3 regions of the Cedecea neteri genome follow, and region 1 is predicted to be linked to each of the others. Evidence: predicted binding sites of a transcription regulator. Region 1 holds the regulator's gene; each other region holds the start of a gene.
The links. The regulator Fur, encoded in region 1, represses iron uptake genes when iron is present. The targets are predictions, from matches to a motif close to ATAATAATGAGAACNACTATCAA.
Positions count from the first base shown of each region.

Region 2: fhuF (siderophore-iron reductase FhuF) is a predicted target of Fur. The motif match lies at 3,950-3,972, and genes of this name have one in related genera.
Region 3: sodA (superoxide dismutase [Mn]) is a predicted target of Fur. The motif match lies at 7,535-7,557, and genes of this name have one in related genera.

Region 1 covers NZ_CP009459.1:2,299,363-2,309,688, reverse strand. Annotated here, with positions in the region: gene kdpE (two-component system response regulator KdpE) at 1-47, shown strand, start outside; gene LH86_RS10905 (EamA family transporter) at 84-512, shown strand; gene pgm (phosphoglucomutase (alpha-D-glucose-1,6-bisphosphate-dependent)) at 547-2,190, opposite strand; gene seqA (replication initiation negative regulator SeqA) at 2,218-2,766, opposite strand; gene ybfF (esterase) at 2,941-3,708, shown strand; gene ybfE (LexA regulated protein) at 3,850-4,128, shown strand; gene fldA (flavodoxin FldA) at 4,308-4,838, shown strand; gene fur (ferric iron uptake transcriptional regulator) at 5,118-5,564, shown strand; gene chiQ (ChiQ/YbfN family lipoprotein) at 5,659-5,985, opposite strand; gene chiP (chitoporin ChiP) at 6,032-7,438, opposite strand; gene glnS (glutamine--tRNA ligase) at 7,904-9,571, opposite strand; gene nagE (N-acetylglucosamine-specific PTS transporter subunit IIBC) at 9,750-10,326, opposite strand, start outside.
Region 2 covers NZ_CP009459.1:1,758,223-1,768,548, reverse strand. Annotated here, with positions in the region: gene rimI (ribosomal protein S18-alanine N-acetyltransferase) at 1-262, opposite strand, end outside; gene LH86_RS08430 (DNA polymerase III subunit psi) at 231-650, opposite strand; gene rsmC (16S rRNA (guanine(1207)-N(2))-methyltransferase RsmC) at 758-1,789, shown strand; tRNA gene LH86_RS08420 (tRNA-Leu) at 1,911-1,997, shown strand; tRNA gene LH86_RS08415 (tRNA-Leu) at 2,029-2,115, shown strand; tRNA gene LH86_RS08410 (tRNA-Leu) at 2,163-2,249, shown strand; gene LH86_RS08405 (DUF1435 domain-containing protein) at 2,289-2,528, opposite strand; gene LH86_RS08400 (GGDEF domain-containing protein) at 2,794-3,858, shown strand; gene fhuF (siderophore-iron reductase FhuF) at 3,990-4,781, shown strand; gene LH86_RS08390 (PTS sugar transporter subunit IIC) at 4,825-6,171, opposite strand; gene LH86_RS08385 (PTS sugar transporter subunit IIB) at 6,185-6,490, opposite strand; gene LH86_RS08380 (YbaK/EbsC family protein) at 6,702-7,160, shown strand; gene LH86_RS08375 (AraC family transcriptional regulator) at 7,198-7,998, opposite strand; gene LH86_RS08370 (DMT family transporter) at 8,118-9,032, shown strand; gene LH86_RS08365 (threonine/serine ThrE exporter family protein) at 9,131-9,907, shown strand; gene LH86_RS08360 (threonine/serine exporter) at 9,898-10,326, shown strand, end outside.
Region 3 covers NZ_CP009459.1:1,061,818-1,072,143, forward strand. Annotated here, with positions in the region: gene hypA (hydrogenase maturation nickel metallochaperone HypA) at 2-364, shown strand; gene hypB (hydrogenase nickel incorporation protein HypB) at 357-1,220, shown strand; gene LH86_RS05010 (HypC/HybG/HupF family hydrogenase formation chaperone) at 1,211-1,471, shown strand; gene hypD (hydrogenase formation protein HypD) at 1,471-2,592, shown strand; gene hypE (hydrogenase expression/formation protein HypE) at 2,589-3,599, shown strand; gene flhA (formate hydrogenlyase transcriptional activator FlhA) at 3,709-5,793, shown strand; gene yajD (HNH nuclease YajD) at 5,840-6,187, shown strand; gene LH86_RS05035 (chemotaxis protein) at 6,336-7,304, shown strand; gene sodA (superoxide dismutase [Mn]) at 7,637-8,257, shown strand; gene yiiM (6-hydroxyaminopurine reductase) at 8,331-9,008, shown strand; gene phoU (phosphate signaling complex protein PhoU) at 9,062-9,787, opposite strand; gene pstB (phosphate ABC transporter ATP-binding protein PstB) at 9,801-10,326, opposite strand, start outside.

The DNA of each region.
Region 1 (10,326 bases):
GCCACCTGCTCACCGAAACCGGAATCGGCTACCGTTTTATGCTCTGAAGGAGTAACCTCTGGCTCGTTCAAGAGGAGCCCGTTATGAGCGCATGGTTAGTCTACGCCCTGTTGTCTGCCGCCACGGCAGCGCTGGTCGCTATTTTTGGTAAGGTTGGTTTGCAGCATCTGGACGCCAACACCGCCACGGCCGTTCGCGCCGTGGTCATGGCGTTATTTTTAGTTGGGGTGGTTGTGGTTCAGGGAAAACTGAATCTTGTTAGTACGGTGTTTGCCGATAAAAAAGCGCTGCTGTTTATTTTGTTAAGCGGCGTGGCCGGGGCGCTGTCCTGGCTGTTCTATTTTATGGCGATCAAAAGTGGTGACGTGTCGAAGGTCGCCCCTATCGATAAGCTGAGCGTGGTGTTCGCGGTGATTCTGGCAGTGATTTTGTTCGGTGAGAAAGTGTCGCTGATTGCCGGGATAGGCGTGGCGCTTATCACCTGCGGCGCACTGATGGTGGCTTTGGGTTAAAAGAGAAAGGCTCCCAGGGGAGCCTTTTTACCTATTACTTCGCGCTTTTCAGCACTTCGCTAACAATCTCTACCGCTTCTTTCTCAATCTGCTCGCGGTGCTCAGCACCCAGGAAGCTTTCACAGTAAATCTTGTAGGCGTCTTCAGTGCCGGACGGACGAGCAGCAAACCAGCCGTTCTTCGTCATTACCTTCAGGCCGCCGATGGAAGCGCCGTTGCCCGGTGCCGCCGTCAGACGAGCGGTGATCGGGTCACCAGCCAGCATGTCTGCACTCACCATTTCAGGTGACAGTTTAGACAGCGCGGCTTTCTGTGCTGAAGTGGCTGGGGCCTGAATACGGTTGTAGCTCGGAGCACCAAAGCGCGCGGCTAACTCGTCGTAATGCTGCTGCGGGTTTTTGCCCGTAACGGCGGTGATTTCTGCCGCCAGCAGACACATGATGATACCGTCTTTGTCGGTCGACCATGGGGTGCCGTTGAAGCGCAGGAATGATGCCCCGGCGCTCTCTTCACCACCGAAGCCGAAGCTGCCGTCGAACAGTCCGTCAACGAACCACTTAAAGCCCACCGGGACTTCCACCAGCTTGCGGCCCAGATCTTCTACCACGCGGTCAATCATCGCGGAGGAAACCAGGGTTTTACCGACGGCCACATCTTTGCCCCACTGCGGACGGTGCTGGAACAGATAGTTGATAGCCACGGCCAGGTAATGGTTCGGGTTCATCAGGCCAGCCGGCGTGACGATACCGTGACGGTCGTAATCAGGATCGTTGGCAAAGGCCAGATCGAATTTGTCGCGCAGCGCCAGCAGGCCCGCCATCGCACATTCGGAGGAGCAGTCCATACGGATTGCGCCGTCTTTATCCAGGTGCATGAAGCGGAAAGTCTGGTCGACCTGATCGTTCACGATGGTCAGATCAAGGTTGTAGTGCTTCGCGATACGGTGCCAGTACTCGATCCCGGAACCGCCGAGAGGATCAACCCCCAGCTTCAGGCCCGCTTTTTGAATCGCGGCCATGTCGACGATATCCACCAGCCCTTCGATGAACGGCTGAACCAGATCCTGCGCCTGAACGTGGCCGCTTTCCCAGGCTTTATCCAGCGTAATACGCTTCACGCCTTTCAGGCCGTCGGCCAGCAGTGCGTTAGCGCGATCTTCAACCACTTTGGTGACGTTGGTATCAGCCGGGCCACCGTTTGGCGGGTTGTACTTGATGCCGCCGTCGTCCGGTGGGTTATGGGATGGCGTGATCACAATCCCGTCCGCCTGAGCGCCGCCCTTTTGGTTATGCACCAGGATGGCGTTAGAAATCGCAGGCGTTGGCGTATAGCCGTTATCCTGCTGCACAATGACGTCCACGCCGTTGGCGGCCAGCACTTCCAGCACGGAGATAAACGCAGGTTCGGACAGCGCGTGGGTGTCTTTGCCCACATAGCACGGGCCGGTGATCCCATTCTTCGCGCGTTCTTCAGCGATAGCTTGCGCAATCGCCAGAATATGAGGTTCGTTAAAGCTATGCCGTGCTGCACTGCCGCGGTGGCCGGAGGTCCCGAATTTCACCGCGTGTTCGCTATTCCCCACCACTGGCTTAAGCACGTAATACTGCGCCGTAAGCTGGGCTACGTTAATCAAGTCGCTCTGTTGTGCAGGTTGGCCCGCACGATCGTGGTTAGCCATTGGCTCTTCCTTACTGACGCCAGGTTTTTAAATAGTGCCGCAAACCTTTTCAATCAGCTCCGCAGGGAACTGCATTGACTGCATGATGTGTTCGATCATGCTGCATTTACGACCAGTATTCGTATTGGTGATCACCCAGTATGGGGTGCCCGGAACATGCTTGGGCTTGGTTTGATTGCCGTTTGCCAGCAGCGTTTGCTCATCGCCAGCAAAATAGACGCGGGTGCGGCCATGCAGCGATTCAGTGGCTTCACCGAAGGTTTTTGCATCCAGCTGATACAGCGTGGACAACACCATCATAAAGCGGTTTACGGCTTTATTCTGGGCAGCGTACTCATCGGAAAGCAGCAGCTCACGAACGGCACGCACGCGGTTGCGAGCGGTGTTCGCAGGTTTTTCTTCAACAACGGGAGCCGCAGCGCGCTCAGGCGCGGCTGGCGTAGAAGTGGCTGCTGGTGTTTGCCCGGCGGTAAATTTAAGCATACGCCGTAAAATGTCTGACGCGCTCTCGCCGATGTGTTTGGTCTGGCTGGCAATATAGCGGTAAAGCTCGTCATCAACTTCGATTGTTTTCATCTTAATCCAGTGCGATATCTTTTCTGAATACAAGTCGTTGGGATTATAGGGTCAAATCCCAACAGCGAACAGGAGAGGCGACTCAAAGTCAGAGTAAACTGAATATTTGCCGCACGCCCGCGAGAATGCCAACATGATACCCTAACCAAACGAACCAAAATAAAGAACTTTGCCATGAAATTAAATGCTCGCCTGCAAACTGCGCAACAATTGAATAGCAATTCCCCTATCGTACTGATTCACGGCCTGTTCGGCAGCCTGGATAACCTGGGCGTTCTGGCGCGGGATCTGGGTAAAGATCATGCGTTGCTGCAGATCGATCTGCGCAATCACGGGCTGTCGCCGCGCAGCGATGATATGAGCTATGCCGCAATGGCCGGGGACGTTCTGGACACGCTGGACGAATACGGCATCGAGAAAGCGACGTTTATTGGCCATTCTATGGGCGGCAAAGTGGTGATGGCGCTTACCGCAATCGCCCCTCAACGTATTGATAAGCTGGTGATGATAGATATTGCGCCGGTTAATTATCAGGTTCGCCGCCACGACGAAATTTTCGCGGCTATTCGCGCGGTCACCGAAGCGGGCGTAAAAACTCGCCAGCAGGCGGCGCAAATCATGCGCGACCACATAGCTGAGGAAGGCGTCATTCAGTTTCTGCTGAAATCCTTTGCTGACGGCGAGTGGAAATTCAACGTGCCGGTGCTTTGGCAGCAATACGAAAATATCGTTGGCTGGCAGCCTGTCCCGGCCTGGCCACATCCTGCGCTATTTATTCGCGGCGGGAATTCTCCTTACGTTGATGAAAGCCACCGCGAGGCGCTGTTAAGTCAGTTCCCGCAGGCCCGTGCTCACGTCATCGCTGGAGCGGGTCATTGGGTTCATGCGGAAAAACCGGATGCCGTTTTACGGGCGATCCACCGATTTATCGACGCAGAGTAGAAAAACTGATTAAAAACAGACCGACCGGGCAGTTGAAGTCGCTAACGCGTTGGCGGGAATGGCGCGCTGATGTATGATGGCGCGCTTAATTGCACCGGCACCCTGCCCCTGCAGCCAGAATTTCCTGTCAGTATTCTAATCATGGCAAAAGAACAAACGGACCGTACTACATTAGATCTGTTCGCGGACGAGCGTCGCCCCGGGCGGCCGAAAACTAATCCGCTCTCGCGCGATGAGCAATTGCGTATCAATAAGCGCAATCAGCTGAAGCGCGATAAAGTGCGTGGTTTGAAGCGAGTTGAGCTAAAACTGAACAACGAGGCGGTCGATGCCCTCAACCAGCTGGCTGACGCCCGTAACATCAGCCGTAGCGAACTGATCGAAGAGATGTTGCTCGAGCAGCTTAAAAATCTCGGGTAACACCTTCAGCCGCCCTACGGGTTATCTGAAATCTCAAAAGGGTGAGCAAAACCATGTTGCAGACTGTGCACCCGGGCGTGATAGCTGTTTCCGCTGCTGGGGCTGTTCTGCTATGATTGCCCTATACGTGGGCATTGAACGGCCAGCATACTATTAAGTTTCAAGAGGTTATTTTACTCATGGCAATCGTAGGCATTTTTTTCGGCAGCGACACCGGTAACACCGAAAATATCGCGAAAATGATTCAAAAACAGCTCGGTAAAGACGTTGCTGAGGTGCATGACATTGCTAAAAGCAGCAAAGAAGATCTCGAAGGTTTCGACATTCTGTTGCTCGGCATCCCGACCTGGTACTACGGTGAAGCCCAGTGCGACTGGGATGACTTCTTCCCTACTCTTGAAGAAGTCGATTTCAACGGCAAACTGGTTGCGCTGTTCGGCTGCGGCGACCAGGAAGACTACGCGGAATACTTCTGTGATGCGCTGGGGACCATTCGCGACATCATCGAACCACGCGGCGCGGCGATTGTCGGCCACTGGCCAACCGCTGGCTACCACTTTGAAGCCTCCAAAGGCCTGGCGGATGACGACAACTTTGTCGGCCTTGCCATCGATGAAGATCGCCAGCCGGAGCTGACCGCTGAGCGCGTTGAGAAGTGGGTTAAACAGGTTTCTGAAGAACTGAATCTGGCCGATATCATTAACGCCTGATTTCCGTGGCGCAAATGCGATATTTGCGCCATCTTGATAGCTTGTAGCAATGAAAATAATTGCTACAAGTTTGTAACTTTCTCGTACATCCCTGTACAATGTCTTCCTGATAGCTTGGCTGATAATTACTGTAAATGGCGACGCCGCCACGATTTTTCAGCCTTATTTTGCACCATACTTGCGGTTCCCATTTAGAAGTAGCAGTTCTATAATGAGACGCATTACTCTTTACGCTCACTGCAGTTTGAGCGAATCGTTAAGCAACAGGACACTTTCCGCATGACTGACAACAATACCGCATTAAAGAAGGCCGGCTTGAAAGTCACGCTTCCGCGATTAAAAATCCTCGAAGTGCTGCAAGAGCCGGTAAATCATCACGTCAGCGCGGAAGACTTATATAAACGTCTGATCGACATGGGCGAAGAAATTGGCCTGGCGACCGTCTATCGCGTGCTGAACCAGTTTGATGATGCAGGGATCGTGACCCGTCATAATTTTGAAGGCGGCAAATCCGTTTTTGAACTGACCCAACAGCATCACCACGATCACCTGATCTGCCTCGACTGCGGGAAAGTGATCGAGTTCAGCGATGATTCTATTGAATCACGCCAGCGTGAAATCGCCACACGCCACGGTATCCGCCTGACTAACCACAGCCTCTATCTTTACGGACACTGTGCTGAAGGCGACTGCCGCGAAGACGACACCGCCCACGATCCTAAATAAGTAATCCGCATTAATGAACGCTGCTTCGGTGGCGTTTAAAAGCAAAAACCGGCAGGTTTCCCTTGCCGGTTTTTTTATTGACTGAAAAAGGCTATCAGCTGTTATTGGCGCGAATCTCCTGCCAAATCTTATCGCAGCGCACCTTCACGGCTTCATCATTGCCCGTCTTTCTTGCCTGGATGCATTTCTGGTAATCCAGCACGTTCACCGTCTCTTTCTCAACAAACGCTTTGTGCTGTTTTTCCTGACGCAGTACGTTCAGCACGCTCTGGCAGGCTTCAATTTTATCCGGGTTGCCTTCCGCCGTGTTAATACAGGCGCTATAGGCTTGTTTCAGGCGCGAATCTTCCGGAGGAGCCGGAGGCTGAACACAGGCAGACAGCGTGAAAACAGCGGCGGTAACCAGTAAAATCTTTTTCATGTTCGATTCCTTATAAAAAACGGGCGCTTACGCGCCCGGTTTCACATCAGAAGATGGTGAACGGAGCAATCACGATGAACTTCACGTCACGCTCATCCTGGAACATGTTGCCGTAACCACCGCCCCAGCTTGGGATGTCGGAGTGGTTGTCGTACTGAGTGAAGTGCAGTTTGAACAGCGTGCCTTTCGCACGGCCTTCCTGCACGGTATACATGGCGTCGAGGCTGTAAGAAGACTCTTTGATCTTGTTGGAAGCGAGATCCTGACGATTACCGGAAGCATCAAGCGCCCATGTAGATGGTTTTGCATCCCACGCATAAACGTAAGAAGCACCGACTGCCCAACCCGGCAGGTTCCAGTTGCTCAGGTCATACATTGCACCGAAGAACACGGCTTTTTCACCGTTGGCGTTGAAGTCAGAGCGGTTATCCCACCACACATCCAGACGACCGTTGGAAGACGCGTAGGTTGGCGTCATACGCTGCAGGAAGTAACCCTGCTGGCCTTCTGCCTTCACCATGGTCCCTTCCAGACGCAGGTCGACCTGGCCAATTTTATAGCCAAATGTCAGCGCCTGGAGCCATGCGGTGCCATCGTAGATATCATTGATGGTGTTGTTCGCGGCTTTGTCACGGGTACCGTAGAACTGGTAGCTGGTGCTCAGCGGGCTGCCTGCAACGTCGAATTTGTAGCTGGCTTTAGCAAAGTACTGATCAACAAAGCCCTGAGCCTGACCGAATGCTGCTTCCAGAATCAGATCGTTTTTGAAGTCATACTTCGCGCCGATGGAGTGCAGGTAATCAACTTTGGTCTTTTTATCGTTCTGGTAGAACTTGTCGGTTTCAAGGTGCCATGGCGCCTTGTACTCGTTAGTCCACATGTAGGAGAAGCTCAGCGCACCGGCGTCGCCGTAATCGAATGCGGCACCCGCTTCAGCCCCCTGATAAGTACCAGGCATGAAGCTCCAGTGTGGTGCTAACAGCGTTTGGCCGGTTGGCTGAATGTAACCTGCGCGAGCCCAAACCGGGCCGTATTTGAATTTAGCCGCCGCTTTATAAAGGCTAATGCCACCTTTATCGCCGGAGTAGTCTTCGTCGTAGGTTTTATTTTTAGAGGAGAATGCGATTTCGTTCGGGTGGCCGCTGGCGCTGTCTTCGGCCATTTCGATGGCGGTGAAGGCGGCAATATCGAAACCAAACATATCGGCCGCATAGCCAGACTGGAAGTCGAGGTTGGCGTTCCAGGTTGAGTGCGACAGGTTAGTTTTGTACTTACCGTCGGACACATCTTTACGGTCACGTTCACGCTGCCAGTAATAGATGCCACCGGTTAGCGTAGAGTCATCAACAAAGCCCGCGGCGCTAGCCTGCGGAGCCACTACAAAGCCTGAAAGAGCGGTAACGCTTGCAATAGCAAGAGCAAGCGCACTACGTTTGCCACTAAACGTACGCATAGTTAAATTCCTCTTTGACGTAAAAATCATCGTCTGACGTGAAAAGCGCCAATGACGAAAAAAAGTAAAATTGCCTGACGGCTAAAAGCGGTTTTTGCCTAACACACCCGCATTACTGCTGCTCATAGACTATTTTTCGCGACGCGAATTATCAATGACTTTGTATCAGAGATTTCCTGGAGTATGACAGAGAGCACATAATCTATGTGCATTTGTAACAAAATTGCGCAGCAGATTATTAACCCTGATTACGATTGATTTTAAGAATAAAATTTCTTTGAGAGCGCTTTCATTATAAGCATCAGGAGATTACGGGGAAAAGATCATGTCGTTCGAGGAGGTATTCACGAAAAATGCAAATGAGAATTAATTCGCATCGCGAATGTGTACACAACGTTAATGGTCGGTAAGTAAAAAGAAAAAACGCCGCATTTAGCGGCGTTTTCATCAGGCAATAAACGGCTATTATTCGCCGATTTTAGCCCAGGTATCACGCAGGCCAACGGTGCGGTTAAACACCAGTTTTTCCGCCGTCGCATAGCGGCTGTCCAGGCAGAAGTAACCTTCACGCTCGAACTGATATGCCTTACTTTTTTCCGCGTTCTGCAGGCTAGGCTCAGCGAAGCCCTGGCGAATAACCAGGGAATCCGCATTGATGGTAGACAGGAAATCTTCCGCAGCCCCTGGATTCGCGACGCTAAACAAGCGATCGTACAGACGAATTTCAACCGGCAGCGCGTGTGCCGCACTCACCCAATGAATAACCCCCTTCACCTTGCGACCGTCTGCCGGATCCTTGCTCAGGGTTTCCGGATCGTAGGTGCAGTAAAGTTCGGTGATATTACCTTCTGCGTCTTTTTCTACGCGTTCGGCTTTGATCACATAGGCATTACGCAGGCGAACTTCTTTACCCAGCACCAGGCGCTTGTATTGCTTGTTTGCTTCTTCGCGGAAGTCAGCGCGATCGATATAGATCTCGCGGCTGAATGGTACTTCACGGCTCCCCATTTCAGGTTTGTTAGGATGATTCGGCATGGTGACCGTCTCTTCTTCACCTTCAGGGTAGTTAGTGATAATAACTTTTACCGGATCCAATACAGCCATTGCTCGCGGCGCATTCTCGTTAAGATCGTCACGGATGCAGGATTCCAGAGAAGCCATTTCAACGGTATTGTCCTGCTTGGTGACGCCAATGCGCTTACAGAACTCGCGAATGGATGCTGCGGTATAGCCGCGGCGGCGCAGGCCGGAAATAGTCGGCATACGCGGGTCGTCCCAGCCTTCTACAATCTTCTCGGTCACCAGCAGGTTCAGCTTACGCTTGGACATGATGGCGTACTCGAGGTTCAGGCGAGAAAACTCGTACTGGCGCGGATGGGCAGGGATGGTGATATTATCCAGCACCCAATCATACAGGCGGCGGTTGTCCTGGAACTCCAGGGTACACAGCGAGTGTGTAATGCCTTCCAGTGCATCAGAAATACAGTGGGTGAAGTCGTACATCGGGTAGATGCACCACTTGTTACCGGTCTGGTGGTGATCGGCAAATTTAATGCGATACAGCACCGGATCACGCATAACGATAAACGGCGAGGCCATATCGATTTTGGCACGCAGGCAGGCGGTACCTTCGGCAAACTCACCGTTGCGCATTTTCTCGAACAGCGCGAGGTTTTCCTCAACGCTACGATCGCGGAACGGGCTGTTTTTACCTGGCGCAGTCAGCGAGCCACGATATTCACGAATTTGTTCCGGGCTCAGCTCATCAACATACGCCAGCCCTTTATTGATCAGCTCAACGGCATAATTAAACAGCTGGTCAAAATAATCAGACGAATAACGCACGTTGCCAGACCAGTGGAAGCCCAGCCATTCAACGTCGTGCTTGATGGACTCTACGTATTCGATGTCTTCTTTTACCGGGTTTGTGTCATCGAAGCGCAGGTTGCATTGCCCCTGGTAATCCAGGGCGATGCCAAAGTTCAGGCAAATAGACTTGGCGTGGCCAATGTGCAGATAGCCATTTGGCTCAGGCGGAAAACGGGTGCAAATACTGGTGTGCTTACCGTTCGCCAGGTCTTCATCAATGATCTGACGAATAAAGTTAGTTGGGCGGGCTTCAGCCTCACTCATCGCGGGTTCCTCAAAGCGTGTACCTTAGTTAACGGCGTATGATCTAATAAGCAGCCTCGGGAAACAACCTTTAGTTGCATAAATTAGGGTTATCCATATTTGCTTAGCGACAAGCAATAAAAAAGCGGCTGACGATTTACGTCAGCCGCTTAAGGCACAAATGCTTACTCAGGAGCGATTACTTGCCTTTAATCTCATACAGTGGCGTTTGACCTGCAACCACCTGACCTTTCGCCTGGATAACCAGACCGCTGAAGTCGTCGATGTTGCTGCAAACTACCGGGCTAATCATGGAGCGCGCATTAGCGTTCAGGAAATCAAGATCCATTTCCAGAATCGGCTGGCCGGCAACCACTTCGGCCCCTTCTTCCACCAGACGCGTGAAGCCTTTACCACCCAGAGCAACCGTGTCGATGCCCATGTGAACCACAATCTCTGCGCCTTTTTCTGTTTCAAGGCAGAATGCGTGGTTGGTGTTGAAGATTTTCACGATAGTCCCGGCTGCAGGAGAAACCACGGTTTTGTCCGTTGGCTTAACGGCTACGCCATCACCGACGGCTTTGCTGGCGAAAGCTTCATCAGGCACCTGATCCAACTCAACTACGTCGCCAGTTACTGGAGAAACCAGAGCAGCAACGGTTGTGCTGGTCGCGTTTGGAACAGCCTGTGGTTTAGCCGCAGGAGCCGGTGCCGCCGCAGCAACAGGCGCCGCTGCTTCTACGCTGCCAGCTGTTTTCATTGCGTTAGCAATTTTT
Region 2 (10,326 bases), 540 kb from region 1:
GATGCTCAAGCAGCGCTTTCCCAAGTCCTTGCCGCTGATACGCCGGATCGACCGCAATGTTAAACAGCGTGGCTTCATCGAGAATGACCTGCGTCACCGCAAAAGCGGCAAGTTTGCCGTCAACGTCCAGCCGTAAATTGAAATAGCGCTCGCCCTGGTTGCTGGCAAAGGTTTTTTCACTCCAGGGAAAAGCATGACTACGCTGCTCAATGGCATACGCGTCCGCCAAATCATTCGGCGTCAGGGAAGAAATCGTGTTCATGTTCGCAAATCTGTTGCCACAGCGCCTGTCGCGCGTTGCCATTGTGATAAAGCTCGTCAAGCGCAGGGGACGCGAGCTGCGCGCCGTTTAGCGTCAGCGGTTGCTCCACGCCCAGGCGCCAGCTATTGCAGCGGCTATCGGGCGGCATCATTGCCGCGCGTTCCGGCGTCAGTTGCATTACTTGCTCGGGGCTTAACGCTATGCTGCGTAAAATATCCTTCACCAGCGGATCGTTCAAGGCGGGTAGCGTCTCAGCCACCATCACTAAACGCACGCCAGCGGGCAAAGAAACCGCAATTTCGCCCTGTAAAGCCGTCGGACGGCGCAGCATCCACTGGGTAATACCCAGTTGCTGTAACTGCCAGTCGCGTCGGGAAGGGGAAGTCATAGCGAAACCTGTTGAGAGCGTAATTCGGGCGGCAAATATAGCAAATTCATCGAATCCACGCCATTAAAGCTCTATAATCCACGCTCTGATTTTCCAGGAGCAATTTGATGAGTGCGTTTACCCCGGCGAGTGAAGTACTGCTGCGCCACAGCGATGATTTTACCGAGAGCCGTGTGTTGTTTGCCGGTGACATGCAAGACGACCTGCCGGCGCGTTTCGACACCGCCGCCAGCCGCGCCCACACCCAGCAATTCCACCACTGGCAGGTATTAAGCGCGCAGATGGGCGAGAACGCACAGTATGGCCTGGTGGTCAGTGCGGATGACGTTGCCGACAGCAATACGCTTATCTACTACTGGCCGAAAAACAAGCCGGAAGCTCAGTTCCAGCTGATGAACATTCTGTCGCTGATGCCGGTTGGCACCGATGTTTTTGTCGTCGGCGAAAACCGCTCTGGCGTGCGCAGCGCAGAGCAAATGCTGGCTGATATTTGCCCGCTGACGAAAATCGACAGCGCGCGCCGCTGCGGTCTGTACCACGGCCGCCTTGAGCAGCAACCTGCGTTTGATGAAAACAGCTGGTGGGGTGAATACCCTCATGAAGGGATGACGGTGAAAACCCTGCCGGGCGTCTTTAGCCGCGACGGTCTGGACACCGGCAGCAAACTGCTGCTTTCCACATTGACGCCACACACCAAAGGCAAAGTGCTGGATGTTGGCTGCGGCGCAGGCGTGCTGGCGATTACTCTCGCCAGCCACTCGCCAAAAGTGCGCCTCACGCTGAGCGACGTTAGCGCACCGGCGGTCGCCGCCAGCCGCGCAACGCTTGCCGCTAACGGCATTGAAGGGGAAGTGATCGCCAGTAACGTCTACTCGGAAATCAACGGCCGTTTCGACATGATCATCTCCAACCCGCCATTCCACGACGGGATGCAAACCAGCCTCGATGCAGCGCACCAGCTTATTCGTGGTGCGGCTCGCCATCTGAATATGGGCGGCGAATTGCGCATCGTGGCAAACGCCTTCCTTGCCTACCCGAACGTGCTGGACGAAGTGTTTGGTAGCCATGAAGTTATTGCTCAAACCGGCCGCTTCAAAGTTTACCGCGCCGTGCTGACCCGAGCGGGTAAAAAGCGCTAAACGCGTTAAGGTGCCGCTTTTTGCATCACTCAGGAAAGCGGCACCAAATTAAGTGTTGACGAAGCTCAGAAAACATCTAGAATGCGCCTCCGTGGTTGTGATACTTCGGTATTACAGGTATGCGAAGGTGGCGGAATTGGTAGACGCGCTAGCTTCAGGTGTTAGTGTTCTTACGGACGTGAGGGTTCAAGTCCCTCTCTTCGCACCAACACAACCACGAAAGATATCGTTCGCACTGCGCGAAGGTGGCGGAATTGGTAGACGCGCTAGCTTCAGGTGTTAGTGTTCTTACGGACGTGAGGGTTCAAGTCCCTCTCTTCGCACCAATGCGAAGGCGATATCAAAACTCTTCAGATGCAAGTCTGAAAACTGTGCGAAGGTGGCGGAATTGGTAGACGCGCTAGCTTCAGGTGTTAGTGTCCTTACGGACGTGAGGGTTCAAGTCCCTCTCTTCGCACCACTTCTTATGAAGTGACTCTCTTTCTCTCCCCCAGCTTGTTTATCTCATCGATCCCAAATTCATCACAATCAACAGCAATCCGCTGGCAAATGCTACGCACGACGGCAGTAAAACAAAGTGTCTCAACGTTTTGTGGTAGAGCATCAATGCCGTTGCAAGCAGCCCGATAACCACCAGCACGCGCCACTGACTGAAACTGAGATCCAGACAGGCAAGCAGCGCCACGGCAAGCCCCGCCACCATTACACTCCAGCCACTTTCGAGTCGTCGTTGCAGCATTTTTACGCCCCATCATGATAATGATAACCAATATCATATGATAAATTTTCTCAACTGTCAGCGTAAAAACGTGCGCGGCCTATAGCTGAAATAGCCAGGGTTGACGTGTCATTTAATGACAGATTTTCAGTAAGGTGATAGATTGAGCGCCGGCTTTAGTTTGCCTTATAAAAATTCCAATAGTTGCCAGAAAAGCCGATAACTCGCTTTTCATTGATACGACACACACAACACCTGACGCGCTTACCCAAGACACAATCGTTCTATGACAGCCCAAACCTGGCGAGCCTTACTCAAAGCAAAGCAGCTGCTTTCTTTACGTTTATTTTTGCTGCTCAACGCCCTGGCAGCCGCTTTTGCTATGCTCTTTCCGATCCATTCGACCATGCGCATAACGCCGCCCGTTGTTGCTATTCTGCTGATTAGCCTGGCCTTGCTTGCCTGGCAAATGATGAATAATAAGCAGCTGATTAACCTGAATATTGTCTCGTTATTTCTTGGGTTATTATGGGCGGTGCATATTTTCATTAAAAACGCGGCCATCGGGGATCTGGACACCTCATTTCTGGTGATTAGCCTGATGTCGGTGCTTTTTATTGGCGCTATTGCCTTTATGAATAATATTGTGGCTTTCCTGCTGCACAGCCTGCCCGTGGCGCTGGTCGTACTTTGGCTGGGCAACGTTGACCAATGGCTGAGGGTGATTTATTCCATTGCGCTGCCCGCTATCGGGATCGCTATTCAGCATATTATTCAGAAACGTAATGACCGCTTCACCCAGCGGCTGATGAATAAGCTGCTCGAAGAAAAAGAGACGCTGACCGATCTCAGCATGCTCGATCCTTTAACCGGCCTGTACAACCGTCGCGGCTTTCAAAACCGCCTCGAGAACATCCAGGCCTCCGGCAGCGGCAGTCACTACGTTTTGCTGCTGGATATCGACCACTTCAAGTCCTACAACGACCACTACGGCCATGCGATGGGCGATCAGGCGCTGATCCGCGTTTCTGCGGCGATTCGCGATGCCGTGCGCTCAAGAGATCTTGTCACGCGCTACGGCGGGGAAGAGTTCATGATTATGCTCACCAACATCGACGCGGAACGTGCCATGCAGTCGGCGGAAAGGATCCGCCAGCGTGTTTTCGATTTGGACATCCCGCATATGTTTAATACCCAGGTCGCGACCAACGTTACCGTCAGCATCGGGCTTGCACCGTTCATCGAAGGCAGCATAGACGATGCCCTTAGCCTCGCAGATAAAGCGCTTTATCAGGCCAAAAACCAGGGAAGAAACAGTATTCTGACCAACGACATGCTCGCGGTGAATTAACCCGGCGAGAGACGTTCTGGATCGCCAAAACCGCCATCACTCAGCGATGGCGGTGAATACACCTTGCCAGAGATTTTTCCCAACGTTAGTATTGCTAATCATTATCATTTAGATTACTCCCTGACGAAAGTATGGCGCTTCACTCCCTCCAACTTAGCGATGACAGCGGTTGCTTTGTTCTTCCCTGGCCCCCAGCGGCAAGCCCGCTGGCAGATTCGCTGCGGGAGTATTTTGCCGCGCACCGCCCGTACTTCAATGACATCATCAAATTAAACGAACAGGCTCCCGCCACGGCAATGACGCTTAGCGAATGGCAACGCCCCGCCACGCTAACCTCTCTGATGGCGGCCTACGGCGACCATATCTATCGTCACCAGCCTGAACTTACCCGCGAGAATAAACCGCTGAAGTCGCTGTGGGCGCAATGGTACATCGGCCTGCTGGTGCCGCCGATGATGATGGCGCTGCTGACTCAGCCTAAAGCGCTGAACATTTCGCCTCAGCATGTACAGGTGGAGTTCCACGAAACGGGCCGGGCTAAATGTTTCTGGATTGACGTGGCTGAAGATTGCCGGGCAAGCGAGCAGTCGCTCACTGTTCGTCTGGAAAAATTCATCGTCGACGGTTTGATGCCCGTCGTGGCGGCGCTGGAAGCCAGCGAAGAGATTAATGCCCGGCTTATCTGGAGCAACACCGGCTACCTGGTGAACTGGTTCTTCGGCGAGCTAAAACCGCTGCTGGATGAACAAAGCCTGGCGACGCTGGTACAAACCTGTTTCTTTGAAAAACAGCTTTCATGCGGCCGGGAGAATCCGCTTTACCGCACGGTTATCTCGCGTGAAGGCGTTCTGGTCAGACGCACCTGCTGCCAACGCTATAAGCTGCCTGACGTCCAGCGCTGCGGCGACTGTACTCTCAAATAGCAAACGGCGGGTTTCCCCCGCCGTTCTTAATCCAGCTAAACCATTAAGCCAGCTGCTGACTCCCCTCCTCGCTCGCTCTCTGGGCTTCTTCTTTTTCCTGCTCCAGCAGCTGCTTCTCGTACACTTTGAAGAACGGGAAGTAGATGATGGACGACACGCAGGCCAGCAAAATCACCAGAATTGCGGCACGGAAGTCCCAGCCCAGCGCCCAGGCAGCACCGATTGGCGCAGGCGCGGTCCACGGCACCACCGAAATCACGCGACCAATCAGATCCAGTTTCATCGCGCCCCAGGCCAGCACGGCGTTAACCATTGGTGCCAGCAGGAACGGAATGAAGAACACCGGGTTCATCACAATCGGCGTCCCGAAGATCACCGGCTCGTTAATGTTAAAACAGGTTGGCACGATGCTCAGACGGCCAATGGAACGCAGGTGGGCAGATTTACTGCGCAGGTAACAAATAACCAATCCCATCGTTGCCCCGGAACCGCCGACCACGATAAAGAAGGTCCAGAACGCTTCCATAAAGATATGCGGCAGAGGTGCACCGGCCGCCAGCGCGCCCTGGTTCAGACCCAGGTTGGTCAGCCAGAACATCTGCAGCATCCCGGAGACAATCGCTGCCCCGTGAATACCCGCAAACCACAGCAGGTGAGCAATCAGTACGGCAAGCAGAATCGCAGGCAGAGAATCCGCCGCGGACACCAGCGGTTTGAACAGCGCCATAATGGCCTGAGGGATCAGCATTTCGAACTGGGACTGAATAAACAGGCTCAGCGGATACAGCGTCAGCACCACAACCAGCACCGGGATCAGCAGATCAAAAGAGTTTTTGATCATCGGTGGCACCTGGTCCGGCAGCTTGATGCCGATATTGTGTGCTTTCAGGAAACGCATCATTTCTACGCAGTAGATCGCCACCAGAATCGCGGTAAAGATCCCGGTGCCGCCAAGGCTGTCCACCGGCAGCGTGCCTTTGGTTTTCGGGGCCGCAACCACCAGGAAAGCCATCAGCGACAGCATCGCGCACATGAAAGGATCGAGCCCGTGCGATTTAACGTAGTGTTTACCCAGGTTGTAGGCAATCGCCGCACATATGTAGATAGACATGATGCCCATCGTCATATCAAACGGCGTTAAAATCTGCCCTTCAAACTGCTTCGCCAGGTCGAGCCAGGCGCGAGCAAAGCCCCATGTCGTGGTGGGCGAAAACGGTGGATAAGCAAAAACCAGCAGGAACGAGCCAACAATCATAAACGGCATCGCAGAAATAAAGCCGTCGCGAATAGCCATCACGTGCCGCTGGGAAGAAATGCGGCCAGCTATCGGGCTAACGTAGTTCTCAACAAACCGAAAAATTAAATTAAAAGCAGCATGGTTGGAAGACATAGTGGCTCTCCTGTCAGGCTATCAACGCGAGTGCATCGGCGAGAATTCTGTCGCCGCGCATCATTCCGTAATCCATAGAGTTAATGACCGTGACCGGGATCCGTTTGGGCGCGGCCTGAGCCTTAAAATCTTCCAGACGGTATTTGATCTGCGGACCGAGTAAACAGCAATCAAATTCAGGCATAACATCCGTGAACTCTTCGATACCCACCGCCTTGATCTCAACCTCAATCTGTTGATCCTGGGCGGCCTGTTTCATCCTGTTCACGACCATACTGGTAGACATACCAGCGGCACAGCATAAAAGGATACGTTTCATAGACGACTCTTATTATTGGGTACAGGGGGTGGTTACAGGATTCAGTATTCCTCGCGGAATTTATTACTGCAACCGGTTACCGTAACCGGTTTCAGTGATTGTGAAGGAGATCCAGAAATTTCTGACAAGGCGGGTATGAGATAAGTATAAGCGGTTTACAGAAAGCACAAGCTTATGCGAAATTATTTGCCACCTGGATCAGGAGAAAATCATGAGTTTGCAGTCCGTGCGGCAGTTCTTCGCCGACCATGCCCCCGATATAGATATCATCGAGCTAAACCAAAGCACCGCTACCGTCGCACTTGCCGCCGCCGCCCACAATGTGGCTCCTGGGCAAATAGCCAAAACGCTCTCATTAAAAGTCAAAAACGACATAATCCTGATCGTCGCGAAGGGCGATGCACGCCTTGATAATAAGAAACTTAAAGAAGCATTTGGGTCCAAAGCGCGCATGCTCAGCAGTGATGAAGTGGTGAACTGGACCGGGCATCCTGTCGGCGGCGTCTGCCCGTTTGGGCTGGAAAACCCGCTGGCGGTGTTCTGCGACATCTCACTGCGCCAGTACGATGAAGTGTTGCCCGCCGCTGGGGCTATCCACAGCGCCGTCCGCATTTCACCTGAACGTATGGCCGAACTCACCCACGCTAAATGGGTGGACGTCTGCCAGTAAGTTTACTGCAGCCGGAAGTAAAAGACTTTCGGCTCAGTTAACGCTCCAACCCGGTAATACGCTTGCGATACTCATCCGGCGTTTCCTGGGTTAAGCGGCGGAACATCGTAATAAACGCCGATGAACTGCCGTACCCCAGCTCAAAAGCGATATTCTCGACGGTCCATCCCTCGGCCAGTAAAGGCATCGCTTTCACAATTCTTAGCCTCTGCCGCCACTCCGCCAGCGTCATACCCAGCTCCCGCTGGCAACGTCTCATCAACGTTCGCTCACTGGTATTGGCCAAAGCCGCCAATGCCGCCACGGAACGGCTATCCCCAGGGTTTTGTTCCAGCACGTTAAGCACCCGCTGAACCAAAGGATCGCCGGATCCTGGCAAATAGTTCCCCACCCGTTCCGCCTTAATCAGCCGGTCAACCAGCACACGCAGGAACCGCGATTCCTCTTCAGAAGGAGGGATGCCCGGCGGGTTAAGATGTAAATGCTCGAGCATCGCCCGGACGAGAGGCGTGATAGCCATAACGGTCACCTGCTGCGGAAACGCTGCGCACTCCGCGAGGCTGACATATACGGAGCTGTGCCACGCCTCCATCCGATTTTGCGCCAGATGCTGCGTGTTCGGCGGCAGCCAGATACCGTACTGGGACGGCACCACAAAGTGCCCTCCGGCATATTGCACCTCCACAACGCCGCTTACCGCTGAGACAAACTCTCCCCAGGGATGACTGTGTTCCAGGTACAAACCGTGCGCAGGCATCGGCGCGCTGCGAAAGTACAGCGTGGCCGGAAGCTCGCCGGTAAAAGGCGCGATAAGGATGCTGGGCGTTTTCTTTGGCACGGATATCCACCTTCAAAGTCGTCGAGAAAACATTGACCGAAACGCACGATGGCATGGCGGTTTCTCACTATATCAAGCATATCGCCCCAGTTAATAATGCGTTTTTCGGGAGAAAACGCATGTCCAAATACAAAACCATCGACCGCCTGGCCGTCGCCGGGATGATCACCCTCTGTCTGATATGGAGCCTGCAGCAGCCCGGCCTGAAAGCCACGGCTGAGGACGCCAGCCCCATCCTACAGATCGCCTTACGTTCCGGTATAGGCGCGGGGCTGGTCGCGCTTTATATGCTGTTGAGAAAAGAGAAAATTCAGTACGCCTCCCTGCCCTGGCTTGCAGGCGCGGGAGCCGGAGTTCTGTTTGCGCTCGAGTATTTGTTTCTTGGCATCGGCCTGCGTTATACCAGCGCCGCGCACGGCGTAGTTTTTCTTTATACCGCACCGCTGTTTGCCGCCGTGGGCCTGCACTTTACCCTGCGTTCTGAGCGCTTGGCGCCGGTACAGTGGATCGGGATCGTACTGGCATTTATTGGCGTAATTGTCACATTTTCAGCGCCAGATGGTGGGCATTCATCACTTTTCGGCGATCTCCTTTGCCTGCTTTCCGGTGCCTCTTGGGGCGCAACCACTGTGTTGGTTCGCACCTCCCGTCTGACCCAGATGTCCGCCGCCCAAACGACGCTGTTTCAGCTCGCAGGGGCTTTTATTGTGCTGCTTGCAGCGTCGTTCATGCTAGGGCAAACTCGCTTTAACCCAACGCCGCTACTGCTGGGCAATATGGTCTTTCAGTCTGTGGTTGTTTCCTTCCTGAGCCTGCTTATCTGGTTTGCTTTACTGCGCCGCTACCAGGCTTCTGCGCTCGGCGCCTTTTCTTTTGTCACACCGCTGCTCGGGGTCGTGTTTGGCGCCTGGTTACTGAATGAAAAGATAAACGCCGGTTTTCTGCTGGGATCGGTTTTCGTCATCGGCGGCATTGTCTGCGTGAGCTGCAATCAATGGCTGGAAAAAATAATCACGTTTCATCGTCGGGGATAGTGACGCAAAGCTTGATCTGACGCGGCTAATGAAGCGATGCGCTCATGTTAAATGGATAAACGTTAAGCGCATTTCCTTCTCTTTGGTCAGGATCAAGCATGCAGCCAGATGTTGCTTCCCAGCGGGACGTCACTCGTTTATGTATTCAATGCGCGCTCTTTTTACTGCAGCACGGGGCAGAAAGCGCGCTGGTAGAGGAGCTTTCAACGCGCCTTGGCAAAGCGTTGGGGATGGACAGCGTGGAAAGCTCAATCTCCGCTAACGCCATTGTGCTTAGCACCATTAAAGACAATCAGTGCCTGACCACCACCCGCAAAAATAACGATCGCGGGATCAACATGCACGTCGTCACCGAAGTCCAGCACATCGTGATCCTCACCGAACACAAGCTGCTGGATGCCAGGGACGTTCTCAAACGCTTCGAACACATCAAACCGCTGCGCTACCCACGCTGGCTGGTCGTCCTGATGGTGGGCCTTTCCTGTGGCTGCTTCTGTAAACTGAACAATGGTGGCTGGGACGGGGCGTTTGTCGCCTTTATCGCCAGCTCGCTGGCGATGTACGTGCGCCAGCTTCTCACCCACCGCCAGCTTCATCCGCAGATCAACTTCTGCATCACCGCGTTTGTCGCCACTACCGTTTCGGGCCTGCTGATCGCCAAAGGCCCGTTTGCCGCCACTTCCAATATTGCGATGGCCGCAAGCGTGTTATTACTCGTCCCCGGTTTCCCGCTGATTAACGCCGTCGCCGACATGTTCAAAGGCCACGTAAACACCGGGCTTGCTCGCTGGGCGATGGCCAGCCTGCTCACGCTTGCCACCTGCATTGGCGTAGTGATGGCGATGGCGGTATGGGGGCTAAGAGGATGGGCATAATCGAGTTTGTTCTGGCTCTGGCCCAGGACATGGTGCTGTCTGCCGTGCCGGCGGTGGGCTTTGCGTTAGTCTTTAACGTGCCTCAGCGCGCCCTGCCTTACTGTGGCCTCCTCGGTGCTATCGGCCACGGCTCACGTATGGCGATGATGACGGCGGGTTTAAACATCGAGTGGAGCACTTTTCTGGCTTCGATTCTGGTCGGTATCATTGGTATTCAGTGGTCTCGCTGGTACCTTGCTCACCCTAAAGTTTTCACCGTTGCGGCCGTGATTCCAATGTTCCCGGGGATCTACGCCTACACCGCGATGATCTCGGCGGTAAAATTGACGCACTTTGGCTACAGCGATCCGCTGATGATCCAGCTGGTGACCAACTTCCTGAAAGCGTCATTTATCGTGGGGGCGCTGTCCATCGGGCTT
Region 3 (10,326 bases), 1.2 Mb from region 1:
CATGCACGAAATCACCCTTTGCCAGCGCGCAGTCGAACTTATCGAAAACCATGCCCGCCAGAACAATGCCCGTCGCGTGACCGGCGTCTGGCTGGAGGTCGGCGCCTTCTCGTGCGTGGAAACCAGCGCCCTGGAGTTTTGCTTTGATCTGGTTTGCCGCGGCACCCTGGCGGAAGGCTGCGAACTGCATATCCACCAGCAGGAAGCCGAATGCTGGTGCCATGACTGCCAGCAGTTCGTCACCTTACTGACCCAGCGCGTGAAGTGCTGCCCCAACTGTAGCGGCAGCAACCTGCGCATCGTGGCGAATGACGGCATGCAAATTAAGCGTCTGGAAATCGATCAGGAGATAGCTCATGTGTAGCACTTGCGGTTGCGGTGAAGGCAACCTGTACATTGAAGGGGACGAGCGCAATCCCCACTCAGGCTTTCGCAGCGCCCCGTTTGCCCCGGCGGCACGCCCGCTGCAGCAGATAACCGGCGTCAAGTTTGCCCCAACGGCCGACGAACAGGGCGACCTGCATTACGGCCACGGCGCGGCAGGCACCCACGCACCGGGAATGACCCAGCGTAAGATGCTGGAGATCGAGCTGAACGTACTCGACAAAAATAACCAGCTCGCCGCCCATAACCGCGACCGTTTCGCCAGCCAGAATCAACTGGTGCTGAATCTCGTCTCCAGCCCCGGTTCCGGCAAAACCACCCTGCTCACCGAAACGCTGAAGCGCCTGAATGCCAAAGTGCCGTGCGCGGTTATCGAAGGCGATCAGCAAACGGTGAACGACGCCGCGCGCATCCGCGAAACCGGCACACCGGCCATTCAGGTGAATACCGGGAAAGGCTGCCATCTTGATGCCCGGATGATTCGCGATGCCATGCTGCGCCTGCCGCTTGAGCGCGACGGCGTACTGTTTATCGAAAACGTCGGCAACCTGGTTTGCCCGGCAAGCTTTGATTTAGGCGAACGCCATAAGGTCGCAGTGCTGTCGGTAACGGAAGGCGAAGATAAGCCGCTGAAATACCCGCATATGTTCGCCGCAGCGTCGCTGATGCTGCTGAACAAAATCGACCTGCTGCCGTACCTGCAGTTCGACGTCAGCAAGTGCCTGGCTTTTGCCCGCGAGGTCAATCCGGACATCAAAATTATTCTGGTTTCCGCGACCAGCGGCGAAGGGATGGACGAGTGGCTTAGCTGGCTGGAGGCGGAGCGATGTGCATAGGCATTCCGGGGCAAATTGTTGAGCGCCTGGCCGATGGCAGCGCGAAAGTGGACGTCTGCGGCGTGCAGCGTGACGTGAATTTAACGCTGGTAGGTGACGCCGCCGTGGGGCAATGGGTTTTGGTTCACGTCGGGTTTGCCATGAGCATTATTGACCAAGCCGAGGCGCGGGACACGCTGGATGCCCTGCAAAACATGTTTGAGGTCGAGCCGGACGTCGGCGCGCTGCTTTACGGCGAGGAGAGTCGCTGATGCGCTACGTCGATGAATACCGCGATCCCGACCGCGTGATGCAGCTGATTGAAACGCTGAAATCCCGCGCCCCGCTGCTGAACTACACGGCCAGCCACCCGCTGCGCATCATGGAAGTTTGCGGCGGCCATACCCACGCCATTTTTAAATTCGGTCTCGATCAGCTGCTGCCGGAAAATATCGAGTTTATTCACGGTCCAGGCTGCCCGGTTTGCGTGTTGCCAATGGGGAGAATCGACAGCTGCATTGAGATAGCCAGCCATCCGGAAGTGATTTTCTGCACTTTTGGGGATGCGATGCGCGTGCCGGGTAAAAACGGCTCGCTGATGCAGGCGAAAGCGCGAGGCGCGGACGTCAGGGTGATTTACTCGCCAATCGACGCGTTAACGCTGGCGCGCCAAAATCCGGAGCGAAAAGTGGTGTTCTTTGGCCTCGGCTTTGAAACCACCATGCCCGCCACCGCAATCACGCTTCAACAAGCGAAAGCGCAGGGCATCGATAACTTCTATTTCTTCTGCCAGCACATCACGCTGATCCCAACGCTGCGCAGCCTGCTTTCCCAGCCCGATAACGGCATCGGCGCTTTCCTCGCTCCGGGGCACGTCAGCATGGTGATTGGGACCGAAGCCTATGACTTTATTGCCACTGAGCACCAGCGCCCGCTGGTGGTCGCCGGTTTTGAGCCACTCGATCTACTGCAGGGCGTGCTGATGCTGGTCGAGCAAAAAATTCGGCAGCGCAGCCTGGTCGAAAACCAGTACCGACGCGTCGTGCCGGAAGAAGGCAACCTGCTAGCGCAAAACGCGATAGGCGACGTGTTTACCGTGCGCGGCGAAGCGGAATGGCGCGGCCTGGGCGTGATCGGCGATTCCGGCGTTCAGCTCACCGAAGCCTACCGCCAGTTTGATGCCGAAGATCATTTCCAGCCCAAACCTCAGCAGGTTTACGACGACCCGAAAGCCCGCTGCGGCGACGTGCTGACCGGGCGCTGCAAGCCGCAGCAATGCCCACTGTTCGGCCGCGACTGTAATCCGCAAAACGCCTTCGGCGCGCTGATGGTCTCCTCCGAAGGAGCCTGCGCGGCGTGGTATCAGTACCGTTCTCAGGAGTGTGAAGTATGAAAACCGTTGAGCTGGCCCACGGCAGCGGCGGCCAGGCGATGCAACAGCTGATCGCCAGCCTGTTTATGCGGGCTTTTGATAATCCGTGGCTGGCCGAGCAGGAAGATCAGGCGCGGCTTTCGCTGGCAGAACTTACCGCCAGCGGCGACCGCCTGGCGTTTTCCACCGACAGCTACGTTATCGATCCGCTGTTTTTCCCCGGCGGAGACATCGGCAAGCTGGCCGTGTGCGGCACGGCGAACGACGTCGCGGTAAGCGGGGCTACACCGCGCTGGCTGTCGTGCGGTTTTATCCTTGAAGAAGGCCTGCCGTTTGAAACGCTGGAGCGCGTGGTCACCAGCATGGCGAATGCCGCGCGCTCGGCCAATATCGCCATTGTGACCGGCGACACCAAAGTCGTGCCGCGCGGCGCGGCAGACAAGCTGTTTATCAATACCGCCGGGATAGGCGCTATTCCAGCGGGCGTTAACTGGGGCTCAGCTCAGATCAAAACAGGGGATCTGCTGATTGTGAGCGGTACGCTCGGCGATCACGGCGCAACCATCCTCAACCTGCGCGAGAAGCTGGGTCTGGACGGCGATCTGCAAAGCGATTGCGCGGTGCTGGCACCGATGATCGCCCCGCTGCTGCAAATCCCCGGCGTAAAAGCGCTGCGGGACGCCACGCGTGGCGGGGTAAACGCCGTTCTGCATGAGTTTGCCGACACCAGCGGCTGCGGGATGGAAATCAGCGAAAATAAATTGCCCCTGAACCCGGCGGTGCGCGGCGTCTGCGAGCTGCTTGGGCTGGATGCGTTAAATTTTGCTAATGAAGGCAAGCTGGTTATCGCCGCATCTCCCGAGTCCGCCCCGGCCGTTATTCAGGCGTTACAGCAGCATCCATGCGGCAAACAGTCCGCAATCATAGGCGAGGTGGTGGAGCGAAAAGGGGTGCGCGTAACGGGGCTTTATGGCGTAAAACGCACGCTCGATCTGCCGCATTTTGAACCCTTACCGCGCATTTGTTGACCTGCACCAGTATGCATTCACGCAACGCTGACTAAACTTAAACAATATTTATATTAATTATATTTTTTAGCCCTGCGCCCGCCGCAGGGCATTTCAATGGAAAGCAAAAATGTCATACACGCCGATGAGCGATCTCGGGCAGCAGGGGGTGTTTGATATCACCCGCACGCTGCTCCAGCAGCCCGATCTCAACGAACTCGCCAGCAGCCTGACGCAGCTGGTGAAACAGGGCGCGCTGGCCGATCGCGTTAACATTCTGCTTTACCATCCCCTGCATCAGCGGGTGAGCTTTTATGGCAAGGATAAACACGGCAAGGAACTGCACTACGAAGATGAAATGGCGCTCGCCAACGGCCCGGTGCGCCGCATATTGTCGCGCCCGGAGGCGCTGATTTGCAGCCAGCAAGAGTTCGATGAAACCTGGCCGCAAATGGCGGACCTCGACCTGTACGCCCCTTTTGGTCGCTACTGCCTTTTACCGCTGGCCTCCGAAGGAAAAATCTTTGGCGGCTGCGAATTTATCCGCAATCAGGCGGATGCCTGGACGGAAAAAGAGCTGAACCGGCTTTATACCCTGGCGCAAATTGTCGGCCTGGTGACCGAGCAAATCCAGACCCGGCTCAATTCGAGCCACGATCACCAGTTATTGTGCCGGGAACGCGACGATTTTCGCATTCTGGTGGCCGTCACCAACGCGGTATTGTCGAAGCTGGACCTGGACGAACTGATAAGCGAGATTGCCCGGGAAATTCACTATCACTTCGCCATTGATTCCATCAGCATCGTGCTGAAAAGCAGCCGCAAGTCGCGACTCACGCTCTACTCCACTCATTTTGTCGATGAAGCCTCGCCGATTCACGATCAAAGCGATGTGCTTGAAGAAGGCACCCTGTCAGAACGCGTCTTTAAAAGCGGCGAAATGCTGCTGCTCAACCTTTGCCCTGGCGACAAACTGGCACCGTATGAGCGGATGTTGCTGGAGATGTGGGACAACAAACCGCAGACGCTTTGCCTGCTGCCGCTGAAGTTCGGCCCCAATATGCTGGGCGTCCTGAAGCTCGCCAAATGCAGCGAGCAGGGCTTTACGCCAGCCAACCTCAAGCTGCTGCGCCAGATTGCCGAACGTATTGCCATCGCGGTGGATAACGCCCTCGCCTATCAGGAAATCAACCGCCTGAAAGAGAATCTGGTGGATGAAAACCTCTACCTCACCGAGCAGATTAATAACGTCGACAGCGATTTTGGCGAAATTATCGGGCGCGGCGAAGCGATGTCAATTGTGCTTAAGCAGGTGGAGATGGTGGCCAGCAGCGACAGCACCGTGCTGATCCTCGGCGAGACCGGCACCGGTAAAGAGCTGATTGCCCGGGCGATCCATAACCTGAGCGAGCGCAACAGCCGCCGGATGGTGAAGATCAACTGTGCTGCGATGCCTGCCGGGCTGCTGGAGAGCGACCTGTTCGGCCACGAGCGCGGGGCGTTTACCGGGGCGAACAATCAGCGCATCGGCCGCTTTGAGCTGGCGGATAAAAGCTCGCTGTTCCTCGACGAAGTGGGCGATATGCCGCTTGAGCTGCAGCCCAAGCTGCTGCGCGTGCTGCAGGAGCAAGAGTTCGAGCGCCTCGGCAGCAATAAGGTTCAGGAAGTGGACGTGCGCCTGATCGCCGCCACTAACCGCAACCTGAAAGAGATGGTCGCCGACCGGGAATTCCGCAGCGATCTGTATTACCGGCTGAACGTGTTTCCTATCACGCTGCCGCCGCTGCGCGAACGCCCGGAGGATATCCCGCTGCTGGTGAAATCCTTCACCTTTAAAATCGCCCGCCACCTGAACCGCAACATCGACAGTATTCCGGCAGAAACACTGCGCGCGCTAAGCCGCATGGAGTGGCCGGGCAACGTGCGCGAGCTGGAAAACGTGATTGAGCGGGCGGTGTTACTCACCCGGGGCAGCGTGCTGCATCTTTCCCTGCCGGAAATGGATCACCGCCCTCCCCTGGAACGCCATCTTTCTCCGGCTGTGGAAGAGGAGAGGCGTGAAGATGAGGACGAGTACCAGCGCATCCTGCGCGTGCTGAAAGAGGCTAACGGCGTGGTGGCAGGGCCTCGAGGCGCTGCCCAGCGCCTGGGGCTGAAGCGCACCACGTTACTTTCGCGGATGAAGCGCCTGGGGATTGATAAAGACGCGCTTTAGCCGGAAACTGGGCATAACCCTACATTTTTTGTCTGGAACCTGAATCATGGCGATTATCCCCAAGAACTATACGCGGCTGGAAAGCGGCTACCGCGAAAAGGCGCTGAAGCTTTTCCCGTGGGTGTGCGGGCGCTGCTCCCGCGAGTTTGTCTATTCCAACCTGCGTGAACTGACCGTTCACCATATGGACCACGATCACACCAATAACCCGGAAGATGGCAGCAACTGGGAGCTTTTATGCCTTTATTGCCACGATCATGAGCATTCGAAATACACCGAGGCCGACCAGTACGGCTCCACGGTGATTGCCGGGGAAGACGCGCAAAAGGACGTGGGTGAAGCCACCTACAATCCGTTTGCCGACCTCAAAGCGATGCTGAACAAGAAAAAGTAAGCGTCATCCGCTTAGAGGGATATCACGTCCCTCTAAGCGAAATCATTTCGCCTTTCCCCTTCATTTTTTCCAGACGCTGCCGATAACTTAGACAAGCATTCACTCCGTACGGTTGGATTCTCAGGCCGGGTTATCACTTGAGGTTAAAATGGATAGTTTTCAGAAAGATATCGATGAAAGGGCCAACCTGGCGTTATCCAACAAGTTCGAGCTGCTGCTGTTTCGCTTAGGGACCAGCCAGCACGACAGCAAGTCCGAGCTGTACGGCATCAACGTTTTTAAACTGCGTGAAATTGTGCCAATGCCGAAGATTAACCGTGCCGCAGGCATGGAATCGCCGCTGCTGGGCATGGCTAACATTCGCGACCAGATTATCCCCGTTATCGATCTGCCTGCAGTCACCGGCTGCACGCCGACCACCGGCCTGAATTTATTACTGATCACCGAATATGCCCGCAGCACCCAGGCGTTTGCCGTGGAGTCCGTGGAGAACATTATTCGCCTCGACTGGAGCCAGGTGCACGCCGCCGAAGCCGGGGTCAGCAGCCGCAATATCACCAGCATCGCCAATATTGACGACCCGCTAACCGGCAAAGACCTGGCGCTGGTGCTGGACGTGGAGCAGATCCTCTATGACATTATCCCGTCCGGGAGAGATGTGAATATTGCGGCGATCGAAGAGAAGACCTATACCCTGAAGCCGGGCGCGGTGGCTATCGTCGCCGAGGACTCCAAAGTTGCGCGCTCAATGCTGGAGCAGGGCCTGAAGGGGATGGGCATTCCGGCCATCATGCACGCGACCGGCCTGGAAGCCTGGGAAAAAATCAAGCTTATCGCCGCCGATGCCAAAGCGTCCGGCACGCCGATCACCGACAAAATCGGCCTGGTGCTGACCGACATCGAGATGCCGGAGATGGACGGTTTTACCCTGACCCGCAACATTAAGACCGAGCCTTCGCTGAAGCACATTCCGGTGGTGATCCACTCCTCGCTGTCCGGCAGCGCCAACGAAGATCACGTCCGTAAAGTCGGTGCCAACGGTTATGTCGCCAAGTTTGACGTCGCCGAACTTTCCTCCGTTATCCACAAAGCACTGGAAGACGCCGCTACGCGCTAAGAGATTAGAAAAGGCCCGAAGCCGGGCCTTGTTTTCTATTTGAGCCAGAACGCTTCTTTAAGCTAATACTCACGATAGCCATCACCGCCAGTTATCCCCTCTTCGTATCTTCGCGTCACGACCGGGTAACAATTCGCCGTTACTCTGAAAAAAGGCTTTTTACCCGCTGCGTTATAGCCGTAAGCCGTGGTTTCATGAAGAAAAGTTATAACCACACGCTAAGTACGGCATTGATAAACATTTTCAATATCATTTAATTAACTATAATGAACCGACTGATTACGCGGCGTTAACAGCATTACAGCCGCTCTACGTTAATGGAGACGATGAATATGAGCTATACACTGCCATCCCTGCCTTACGCTTACGACGCGCTGGAACCGCATTTCGACAAAGAAACCATGGAAATCCACCACAGCAAACACCACCAGGCTTATGTCAACAACGCGAACGCCGCGCTGGAATCCCTGCCTGAGTTTGCCAGCCTGTCTGCTGAAGAACTGATCGCTAAACTGGATCAGCTGCCTGCGGATAAGAAAACCGTGCTGCGTAACAACGCCGGCGGCCACGCTAACCACAGCTTCTTCTGGAAAGGCCTGAAAAAAGGCACCGAGCTGAAAGGTGACCTGAAAGCCGCTATCGAGCGCGATTTCGGCAGCGTTGACGCGTTCAAAGCTGAGTTCGAAAAAGCAGCTGCTACTCGTTTCGGCTCCGGCTGGGCGTGGCTGGTACTGAAAGGCGACAAACTGGCTGTAGTCTCTACTGCAAACCAGGACAGCCCGCTGATGGGCGAAGCTATCTCCGGCGCTTCCGGCTTCCCGATTGTGGGCCTGGACGTTTGGGAACACGCTTACTACCTGAAATTCCAGAACCGTCGCCCGGACTACGCGAAAGAGTTCTGGAACGTGGTTAACTGGGACGAAGCAGCAGCACGTTTCGCCGCTAAAAAATAAGGTTGCAATACGACCTTAGAGAAGCGAGCCTGATGGCTCGCTTTTTTTATGTCTATTTCGCAGGGAGTCGCTTATGCATCGCTATCCGCTTCAGGTTTACGTTGGCCAGACCCGTGATTACGAAGGGAGTCGGCCCAGCGCCATCGCCAAGGTTCAGGTGGACGGTGAACTTCGCCTGACTGAGCTTGGGCTGGAGGGCGACGAGCAGGCGGAGAAGGTGATTCACGGCGGGCCGGACAGGGCGCTGTGCCACTATCCACGTGAGCATTATCAGCACTGGGCGCAACTCTTCCCGGAGAAAGCGGAGCTGTTTAACGCCCCGGCCTTCGGCGAAAACCTGTCCACGGAAGGGATGACGGAAAAGAACGTCTGTATGGGCGATATTTACCGTTGGGGTGAAGCGCTGATTCAGGTGACTCAGCCTCGATCGCCCTGCTTTAAGCTGAACTACCATTTTGGCGTAGAGGATATGGCCACGCGGATGCAGGAAGCGGGCTACTGCGGCTGGCTTTATCGCGTGATTCTGGCGGGGAATGTTTCCGCCGATGCACCGCTGGAACTGGTCTCCCGCGTTAGCGACGTGACGGTGGCAGAAGCTATCGCCATTGCCTGGCATATGCCGTTTGATGATTCGCAATATCATCGGCTTTTGTCTGCAGCAGGACTGTCGGTAAGCTGGAGTAGAACGATGCAGAAACGGCGGATTTCAGGGAAGATCGAGGATAATTCGCGGCGTTTGTTCGGGAAGTAACGGCCCCTCACCCCGGCCCTCTCCCCAAAGGGGAGAGGGGGGAAAGAGATCATTTACTCTTTCGGATCTTTACCCGCCAGCAGCTTGTCCAGTTCATCGCCGCCCACGTGACGGAAATCCTGCCCCTTCACGAAGTAGAAGATGTATTCGCAGATGTTCTGGCAGCGGTCACCGATACGCTCGATAGAGCGGGCGCAGAACAGCGCGGTCAGCACGCTTGGAATGGTACGGGAGTCTTCCATCATGTAGGTCATCAGCTGGCGCACGATACCTTCATATTCCTGGTCAACTTTCTTGTCTTCGCGGTAGATACGCACCGCTTCGTCCAGATCCATACGCGCGAAAGCGTCCAGCACGTCGTGCAGCATCTGCACGGTGTGGCGCCCCAGCGATTCCAGGCTGACCAGCAGCGGCTGGTGCTGCTGGGAGAATTTTTCCAGCGCAGTACGGCAGATTTTATCCGCTACGTCACCAATACGTTCCAGCTCAGCAATGGTTTTGATGATCGCCATCACCAGACGCAGGTCGCTGGCGGTCGGCTGGCGTTTGGCAATGATGCGCACGCAGGCTTCATCGATCGCCACTTCCATCATGTTGACCTTCTGGTCACCGGCGATGACGCGCTTCGCCAGCTCGCTGTCCTGGTTGTGCATCGCGGTGATCGCGTCGGAGAGCTGCTGTTCCACCAGCCCGCCCATCGTCATCACCTGAGTACGGATGTACTCCAGCTCGGCGTTGAACTGGCCAGAAATGTGTTTGTTTAAGTTGAGGTTGTCCATCGCGCTCTCCAAATCAACCGTAGCGGCCAGTAATGTAATCTTCGGTTTGTTTCTTCGCTGGCGTAGTAAACAGCGTATCGGTTTCGCTGAATTCGATCAGCTCGCCGAGGTACATAAACGCCGTGTGGTCAGAACAACGCGCCGCCTGCTGCATGTTGTGGGTCACGATCACTACGGTATAGTCTTCTTTCAGCTCGGTGATCAGCTCTTCGATACGCCCGGTGGAGATCGGGTCAAGCGCGGAACACGGCTCATCCAGCAGCAGAACTTCCGGGCGGATCGCGATGCCGCGAGCGATGCACAGACGCTGCTGCTGACCACCGGAGAGGCTGTAGCCACTCTGGTGCAGTTTATCTTTAGTTTCGTTCCACAGCGCGGCTTTGGTCAATGCCCACTGCACGCGTTCATCCATGTCGCTGCGGGACAGCTTTTCAAACAGACGCACGCCAAAAGCGATGTTGTCGTAGATGGACATCGGGAACGGCGTCGGCTTCTGGAAAACCATGCCAACTTTGGCACGCAGCAGGGCGATGTCCTGG